DNA from 3 places in the Proteiniborus sp. genome. Region 2 is predicted to be linked to each of the others. Evidence: a T-box and tRNA genes for the amino acid it is inferred to sense, from the RefSeq annotation. Region 2 holds a T-box; the other regions hold tRNA genes.
The links. A T-box is a leader RNA that pairs with one kind of tRNA and senses whether it is charged. The one in region 2 lies ahead of ABV008_RS10695 (proline--tRNA ligase), so its partner is inferred to be a tRNA-Pro.

Region 1: it encodes a tRNA-Pro, which carries the amino acid that the T-box ahead of ABV008_RS10695 (proline--tRNA ligase) is inferred to sense. The anticodon was not compared.
Region 3: it encodes a tRNA-Pro, which carries the amino acid that the T-box ahead of ABV008_RS10695 (proline--tRNA ligase) is inferred to sense. The anticodon was not compared.

Annotation. Positions count from the first base shown of each region.
Region 1 covers NZ_JAWRHZ010000017.1:30,347-33,636, forward strand. The annotation lists gene ABV008_RS02660 (phosphodiester glycosidase family protein) at 1-1,454, opposite strand, end outside; tRNA gene ABV008_RS02665 (tRNA-Pro) at 1,805-1,881, opposite strand; gene ABV008_RS02670 (COG2426 family protein) at 2,121-2,591, shown strand; SAM riboswitch class I at 2,711-2,817, shown strand; gene metK (methionine adenosyltransferase) at 2,910-3,290, shown strand, end outside.
Region 2 covers NZ_JAWRHZ010000053.1:16,608-19,897, reverse strand. The annotation lists gene ABV008_RS10695 (proline--tRNA ligase) at 1-1,539, opposite strand, end outside; T-box leader at 1,614-1,828, opposite strand; gene ABV008_RS10690 (ABC transporter permease) at 1,895-3,070, opposite strand; gene ABV008_RS10685 (ABC transporter ATP-binding protein) at 3,072-3,290, opposite strand, start outside.
Region 3 covers NZ_JAWRHZ010000055.1:98,917-102,206, reverse strand. The annotation lists gene ABV008_RS11365 (biotin/lipoyl attachment domain-containing protein) at 1-1,139, opposite strand, end outside; gene ABV008_RS11360 (hypothetical protein) at 1,337-1,711, opposite strand; tRNA gene ABV008_RS11355 (tRNA-Pro) at 1,924-2,000, shown strand; gene spoIVA (stage IV sporulation protein A) at 2,039-3,290, opposite strand, start outside.

The sequences.
Region 1 (3,290 bases), on a different contig from region 2:
ACTCCAAATTTATCTGTATCTAATTGAAGCTCCTTTACATCTCCAAGCACCTTAATTTTTGTTTCTGCAAGAGTATTGTTGTAGAATGCCTTTACTGTTCCTTCACCAGAGCTATGTGCAGTAAGGACATTTCCATTAAATTTGCCACTTATACCATCTATAAAGAACTGAACATTTTCATCTTCTATATCTACTGGATTGTGGAACTCATCATATCCTTTTACATAAAACTTTCTAGTAGTATTTACAAACATCTTAGTATCATCTGTATATACTTTAATATAGCTTAATTCTCCTTGAGGAGCGCTATTAGTTACACCAATTCCGTTTGTTACTCTTCTTTGACCACCGTCAGAGGGGCGATTTACTAAAGTAGGTTCTTCAGTACCAGCAGGTTTTACAGCCATGGTAGTAGAGCCACCACCATCAAAATTGATTGCATCATATGCTCCAAGCTTTAGCATAATATCTGCGAAAATTTCTTGACTAACACCTTTATATGAAGTATCTCTACCATCTATAGTAACCATTAGGAGTTGCCTTTTATCTTTTGTTATTCCTATGGCTGTTCTAGGATGATCACCTTTAATATTTATTTTAAAATCGGTTTTGACACCATCTTTTAAGAGGGGGCTTCCTCCACCTATTGCTGAAGCTATATTATTAAAATCAGGTGATGTATAATACTCTAGAACTACGTTCTCTCCTACATGAAAGTTGTTCTGTAGCTGACTAGCAACACTTCCTCTTCCTGTAATGATATATCCGTTTTCAGGAAATGGAATAGGAGGTTGACCTACTCTTACTTCAGTTACATAATCATCAACTACTACTATTTCTATAAGGTCATTAAATACTTTGTTTCCTAAGGATTGGCTATTCCAGCTCTTATCGTATATTATAACTTCTTCGTGGAGTTTACTTTCTTTGTTCATTGCTTTAACATTTACTACTGCTCCGTTTTGAGCAGTTACTTTTATACTCCAATCCCAGAATGATATGGAAGGATTTTTATAGTTGTCTACTGCAAATACAGGAAGACCTTGATTCCAAGTGTTGTAAGGAGATGATATCATCTTTCCATTGTCAATCACTACACCTTCTGGGTATGAGCTATATACTGTAGAAAAGAAATCTCCATTTATAGCCCCTACTACATTTGATGATTTCATCATATTTGTAACAGTATCTCTTTTAGAAATGCCATCTTTGCTAAATAAGGCTTTTATATCAGTATATTCATCATCTAGATTTACTTTTAATACATTTATGTTCCACCAGCCATTTGAGTTGAACTGCTTGATTGTTTCGTGTATTACACCACTTGATATATTTTCTGACATTCTTTCTTCGTGTATTACAAAGGGCATGGCTGCAAGACTTGGAGTAAAACTGCAAAATATCATAGCTGCAGAGGATACCCCTATTACTAAATTTCTTATGTATCTATTCATATTGTGTATACACCTCTCTTTTGTTTTTTATATTATTTTAATTTAGGGAAGAATTAGGACTTTTCGCTTTAATCATCCTCTCGAAGAATAATTGACCGACGATAGATTTGACCGAAATTATGACAAAAAAGTTCCATGATTACTATAATTCTTCCGCCGTTATCTACAATTATATAGCATAAAGATAGAGGTTAGATTATAATTTGGTTACAATATAATTACAATTATGTAACCTAGAAAAAAATAGTAAAAATATACGCTCATGGTTTTGGACATGAATATTTCTATTATTTTTGAACTTTATTGAAAAAGAAAAAGCCGAGATGATTTACTCATCTCGGCTTTAGCCTTGGTCGGGGTGGAGGGACTCGAACCCCCGGCCCCATGGTCCCAAACCACGTGCGCTACCAAACTGCGCTACACCCCGGAAAACTGCTACCTTTTCATTATAAGTGATTGAGGCTCTAAATGCAATACCATATTTTCGCCTTATTAGCTCATTATAAGCTTTTTTTGTTAATAAAGTGGCATAATCTTAACATTACATTATGTAGCTAAGTATTATTTATTCATTATATTAGAAAATTAAAAAACCTTCTAAAATACTGTTTTTTGCTATATAATTATAAGAAGTAATAAAAATCATTTATAATCGAGGGGGATGAGATGGGAGAAATATTTGAGACCATTAAAGATGAATTTATTATAATGTTATTTGCTGCTACTCCAATATTTGAACTAAGGGGGGCAATACCTCTTGGAATATCAAAAGGTTTTAGCCCATTACATAGCACTATAATTAGTATTATTGGGAATAGTCTTCCAGTTCCTTTTTTACTTTTACTCTTAAGACCTATTTTTAGTGCATTAGAGGATGTAAAAATAATTGGCAATATTATCAGATGGATAAAAAATAGAACATTAAAAAAGAGTAAAAACATAGTGAAATATAGTGTGTTAGGCTTGTACATCCTTGTTGCTATTCCACTACCAACTACAGGAGCTTATACTGGTTGTGTAGCTGCTACCCTATTTAATATAAGGTTTAAGTATGCATTTCCAGCCATTATACTTGGCATAGTAACAGCCGGTGTTATAGTTTTGATTTTGAGTCATGGAATTACTTCAATTCTTTAAGATATTTCGGACTTATTATATTAAGTTTAAATAATGATTATGTCAATTTAAAAACAATTATTGACATATAAAGGCACATATGATAATATTCTTTTGATGAAAAACAATAGAATATCCATACCTTATTAAGAGTGGCGGAGGGAATAGGCCCGTTGAAGCCCAGCAACCAGTAACTTTTGTTATCAGGTGCTAAATCCTACAGAATGTGGATTCTGAAAGATGAGGTTTAAAGAACGAATTCCTCTTCTTTTCTGAAGGGGTTTTTTTATTGTAAAAATACAAACAATAGAATTATAAAAATACATGGAGGTAATTTAGATGAGAAAGTGGTTATTTACTTCAGAGTCAGTAACAGAAGGACATCCAGATAAAATATGCGATCAAATATCAGATTCTGTATTAGATGCTATACTGGAAAAGGACCCAGATGCAAGAGTTGCTTGTGAGACATCAGTTACAACAGGCCTTGTTCTTGTGGCAGGAGAAATTTCAACTAAATGCTATGTAGATATTCCTAAAATAGTGAGAAAAACTATTGAGGATATTGGCTATACAAGAGCAAAATATGGTTTTGACTGTGATACTTGTGCAGTGTTGACATCCATTGACGAACAATCATCAGATATTGCAATGGGAGTAAATGAGGCTCTAGAGCATAGAAATCAAAAGACAGATGAATTTGATATAACTGGAGCTGGA
Region 2 (3,290 bases):
TCTTTCGTTTCTGTCATCCAGTAGTACTTCTAGTCCTGAGCTTTTTAACTCATTATATAGTTTTTCACCAAGAGCAGCTTGTTCTTCGTTTTTCACATTGACTATAGTGACAATTACATGATAAGGTGCTACTGATAATGGCCATACGATTCCATTTTCATCATGGCATTGTTCTATTACAGCAGCAGCCGTTCTTGACACTCCTACTCCATGAGAACCCATGTATATTTTTTGCTCTTTACCATTCTCATCTAAGAATGTGGCGTTTAATGCTCCACTATATTTTAATCCTAGCTGGAATATATTACCTACTTCTATTCCTCTATCCATTTTAAGTGGTGCACCACATTTTGGACATTTGTCTCCTTCTCTAACTAATAATAAGTCTTCAACTACTTCTCCCTCAAAGTCTCTGCCATAATTTACATTCTTGATATGGTAATCTGTCTCATTAGCTCCTACTATGAAGTTGTTCATTTTTGTAACTCTAGAATCAACTATAATTCTTATATCTTTTTTTAGGTTGATTGGACCAGCAAATCCTACTTCTGCACCTGTAACTGCCTTTACTGTCTCTTCGTCCGCCATCATGATTTCATGTTCTGGAACGCCTAACACATTAACTAGTTTTATTTCATTAAGTTCTCTACTTCCTGGTATTACTACTGCAACTACTTCATCTTTAGCTTTAATTAATAAAGTCTTTGCAAAGCTTTCAGCAGATGCATTAAAGAAATTAGCTACATCTTCTATAGTTTTTGCATTTGGTGTATGGACCTTTTCAGGCTGAAGTTTTTCTTGTGTAGTAGAAGCTACTTCATATAAGCAGCTTGCTTTCTCATCTGTAGCAGCATAATCACAGCTATCGCAATAAGCTATTGCACTTTCGCCATACTCTGACATGGCCATGAATTCATGGGAGTCGCTTCCACCCATAGCTCCAGAGTCACCTTGAACAACTTTGAATTTTAATCCACATCTTGAGAAGATTTTTTCATAAGCTTTCCACATATCCTCATAAGATTTTCTCATACCTTCTTCATCTATATCAAATGTATATGCATCCTTCATTATAAATTCTCTTGCTCTCATTAGTCCAAATCTAGGTCTTTTTTCATCTCTATACTTTGTTTGTATTTGATAAAGACTAAGTGGAAGTTGCTTGTAGGATTTAACTTCATGTCTAATAAGATCGGTAAATATTTCTTCATGTGTTGGCCCTAGACAAAACTCTCTTTGGTTTCTGTCATATAATCTAAACATTTCAGGACCAAAATCATCCCATCTTCCTGATTCTTTCCAAAGCTCAGCAGGTTGTATTGCTGACATAAGAACTTCTTGAGAATCTATTGCATCCATTTCCTCTCTTACAATGTCTTCAACCTTTTTAAGTACTCTAATTCCAAGAGGTAAATACGAATACACTCCTGATACTAATTTTCTTATCATTCCTGCTCTTAATAAAAGCTGATGACTTGGAAGCTCTGCCTCTGAAGGTACCTCTCTTAATGTTGGCATATAAAGCTTTGACATTTTCATATATATCACTCTCCATCTTCAATTTGTTCAGAAACTTTGAATATCTAATAAAAAATAGAAAAACCTTCATCCCAAAAAGGGACGAAGGTTATATCCGCGGTACCACCCTAATAGACTATTAGATTAATAGTCCACTCGAAATAAATAACGGCAAAAACCGTCTAGACTTAACTTTTTCTGTCTAGAAGCTCTGGGATGGGTTCAATATTCATTGGGTTAGAAATCTCTCAGCCTAGGATTTCTTCTCTGTAGACCTTAAATATCTACTATTTCCCTTCAATGCTTTTTAATATTATCTTGTATCAATTAAAGCTTATATTACTAAAAAATAATTGATTTGTCAATTATTTTTACATTATGCTCTAAAAATTACAGATTCTTTCTTGAACATATTTACTGTCAAGAATAGTGAAGCAAATATATATACTAGTGTCCAGCCTAATACTATTAGTATATGTACTGGATCGATAATTTGAACTAAGGCTTCTTTTATAATTGCTATTGTATTTATTATTGGTATGTGGAAATATACCTCTGGTACTGCCTTTCCATCTAAATACATTGTCATATAAGCTGGTATCAATAGTATTACCGATAGTGGTGCTAAATATGTTTGAGCTTCTTTAAAATTCCTTGCATAGAAGCTAATTGTAAGTTCTAGTCCACTGAATATTAAATTAAGCCCTGCGCAAAACACTCCTATTACTAGTATAGGTGTTAGTGGTAATGCTACACCAGTTCCTAAAAAGTCTGGGTTCATCTTTGATGCTATGAAAAAACCAATGAGTGATGCTACAGTTCCAATTACTCCTGAAATAAATACTGCAAAAAATTTTCCTCCAAGTATTGATAATCTACTGGCTTTAGTAGTTAACAATGGTTCAAGAGTCTGTCTTTCTTTTTCTCCTGCTCCTAAGTCTGTAGCAGTTGCTAATCCACTTATTGCAGAATATATTGTTATAAGCATAGGAAAAATCATGGAGAAAATCATTAATCCCATACCTCCATCCTTGGAAACAGAGGTGCTCTTTATTGACACTGCCTTTAATGCCTCTAGGTCTACACCAATAGCCTTAAGTCTTTCGTTTGTAATAGCCTGGGAGTAGCTTTCTATAATACGGTTGAGTCTTGAAGTAGCCATATCTGACTTTTGGCTTGATTGATCATAGATAACTTCCACATTTCCCATAGTTCCGCTTTCAATTTTATTATCAAAACCTTCTTCAATTTTAACTATAGCTTTTACTGTTAAATCTTCTAAGGCTTTATCAGGATCATCAGTATTTATTATATTTATTTGACCTGTTTCTCTAAAATATGTTTCTAATTTTGTTTCACCATTGGTTATTAATGCAATATCCACAGGTTTCTGCTCATCATTTATTATTTCAGATGTGCTGAAGCCCAATGCAAAAGCCATGATAGGGAAAATTAATATAGGTATTATAATACTTGAAAATATTGTTTTCTTATCTCTAAAAGTATCCTTAAGCTCTTTTTTAAGTACAATCATAGCATATTTAATATTCACTTTACTCACCTACCAATTCAACAAATATATCTTCTAGATTATTGCTATTGAATTTATCTTTCAATTCATCTAAAGTAGATATTTCAATTAATTTACCTTTGTTGATTATTCCTACTACATCGCATAGCTTTTCTACCTCATTCATTGAATGGCTAGAAAAAATAATTGTCTTTCCTTCTTTTTTCTGGTCTAATATAAATTCATGTACTATTCTTACTGA
Region 3 (3,290 bases), on a different contig from region 2:
ATTGTCCCAATTTTTAGTTTAGTCCCATTTACGTTAATCTCTATTTGTCTACTGTTTCCTTCTCCTTCACTTACAATAGTATTCTCTCCATCACTTGTTAATATTTTTACCGGTCTAAATTTTACTATGCCACTAATGTCTTTAATATAGACACCCTTAATTCCTTCTTTCTCAATGATGGATTTATTGGGAACAATTAATCCATCATAAGTATTTTTTATTATATGAAGGTCTATGTATCTTTCCTTATAGTGCTCATGCAAATAATCTGTAAACTTCAAAATTATTAAGCACTTATCTTTTTCCTTAATAAGTTTTACTATCCTAGCAATTATCTTTTTATCATTATCATTTATCCTTACAAATATAGTTTTGCCTTCTTTTAGCTTGTCCGCATTTTTTCCGTCAACTTCAGTCATCACATACCATGCGAAGTTATCAATAATTTTAAAGACAGGTTCTCCATACTTAACTTCCTTTTTTTCTAATAAGTCAATCTTATTGCTATCAATAATCCTAAAATCACTTAGTTCATATTCATTAATTTTGTTTACAGAAAAAACTTCTTCTAATCCATCTAGCTCGTAGCTTACAATTCCTGCTTTCGAAGAATAGTTAATTATCTCTGATTTTTCCAAATTCTTAATTATATTATCTCTTTTTTTCATAAGACTATCAAGACTTTGAGACACAAGACTTTTTTGCCCTGTAACTAACTGATGTTTATCAATACTCTCTAATAAAGTGTTTTTATAAATAGAAGCATCTTTATAGTTTTCTTTTATAATACTATTTTGAAGTTCGTCTATTATTATCTCAATATTGCTTTGGATTTTCTCTTTATCTTTGTTAAATACTTCTTTGCTACCTGATGTTTTTTTTATTAATTCTATCTGCATTTCTATTTCATCTAATTCTTTTGAGTAAGAACTATTTTCTGATTTATTAATCTTGCCAATCTGTACTCCTTTGCCTACTTTTTCGCCTTCCTTTTTCAATAAAGATATAGCTCCTTGAGTTTCAGATTTATATATAACTTCATCTTTGATAATAACAGCTTTAGAAGAAACCACCTCTTCTATTACTCCATTTTCAACGGTTACAGTTTTAAGATTCGAAATAGAAAATACAGGTAACATTCTAAGGAAAACATAGGAAATTACAATAGCTATTAAGCCTACTCTAAACTTTTTTCGTTTGATTCTTTTTTTTTTCTTTCCTCTTGAGACATTTAACCACCTCTTACTATAGATAATTCTGCAAAAATTCCTTATTTCCTTCAAAAATAAGAGAAAAAATTTTTAAACACCTGTATTTATACAGTCTAGAAGGCTAATTAAAAAAAACTACCATACTTGCTTACTATTTTTACTTTCTTGATTTTGTCTACCTTAAAAGTTTTTACCTCATCTCTATGCGTTACAATTAAAAGCTCCATATTATTGGCTTTTGCTCCAATCACTATACCATCTACTGTATTTTTGTTCGAAAAAACAACTCTCACTTCATCACCTGATTTTATTTTAACTCCACCTATAGAGAAAACTTTCATATCAGCTTCATCTATATGTTCTTGAGTTACAGACTTCTTTCCAATAATGATAATATTGTCGTCCAAATATAATTTTTCTTTTAAAACTACTAGTATATAGCCAATTAGACTAACAAATAATATCATTACAAGAGTTGGCATAATATATTTTGAAACCATTAACAGTACCTGCTTTCTAATATTGTCTATAGAAAGTATATCACAAATAACAAATCTAGAAAATATCTACACAAAAATAATACTAAAAGACTAGATTTCTCAGTAATACATCTTGTTTGCAAATTCAAATATTATAGTATATAATTAATACATTATTAATGTGAATATTACTTTATAGACTAGTCTATTTTACGAAGGATAAGTATAGATATCGGGATGTGGCTCAGCTTGGTAGAGCACAAGTCTGGGGGACTTGGGGTCGTAGGTTCAAATCCTATCATCCCGACCAGTTTTTGCATAAAAATAGGAAGGTAAACCTTCCTATTTTTATATTATGATACAGATTAGTCCTCCACTTCCATCATTCACTATTCTTTCTAATGTTCTTTGCATTTTACTTCTAGCATCCTCTGGCATCATGTTTAACTTACTTTCTAGCTGCTCCTTTACTAGGTCATGTAAAGATTTCCCAAACATATTTGATTCCCATATCTTTGAAGGATCACTTTCAAATTCATCTAATAAATATTTTACAAGCTCCTCACTTTGTTTCTCGGTTCCTATTATAGGAGAAACCTCAGTTGTTAGATCTGCCCTAATAAAATGTAAACTTGGTGCCATTGCTTTTAGCTTAACTCCAAATCTATTTCCTTGTTTATAAATTTCAGGCTCTGCTAAATCCAATTCTTCAAGGCTAGGAGGAACTAACCCATATCCAGTAAGCCTAGCATCGCTTAAAGCTCTTTCAATCTTATCAAATTCTTTCTTTGCTTTAGCCAAACTTGTTACTAGTCCTAATAATTGATGTTCACCTTCTATCTTGTAACCAGTTAATTCATTCAAAATCTGGTAAAATAACTGACCGTCAACATTCATCTCAATATTTGTTACACCTTCACCAAGTTCAATTCCTTTGATCTTAACATCACTTATTATATCAAGCTCGTCAAATTTGCTTACAGCATAATTGATTTCGCTAAGTCTTTGAAGATTGTGAACTATTTCCTTTATCGAACTAAGTATAGTGCTCTTTACCCAATGATTTTTTGGTAATCCTTCAATCCATTGAGGTAGATTAATGTTAATTTCCTTTATAGGAAATTCTAATAATACCTTTTCAAGGATCTTATTTATTTCTGGCATTTCCATGTTAAGACAATCTACAGCTATAACTGGAACCTTATATTTTTCTTCTAAATTCTCTCTTAAGGCTATTGTACTATCTAATTCTGGGTGCCTAGAATTAAGGAGAACAACAAAGGGTTTATCTAATTCCTTTAGTTCATTGATAACCCTCTCTTCTGCTTTGATGTAATTTGATCTATCAATCTCGGTAATTGAGCCATCTGTTGTTACTACAACGCCTATTGTTGAATGATCTGTGATTACTTTTCTGGTGCCTATTTCAGCAGCTTCTTCAAAAGGTATTTCTTTTTCATACCATGGAGTTATTACCATTCTAGGTATATTGTTTTCTTCATGACCTAATGCACCTTTTACTAAATATCCAACGCAGTCTACCATTCTTACTCTGAATTTCACATTGTCTTTTAGTGTTAATTCTACAGCATCAGTAGGT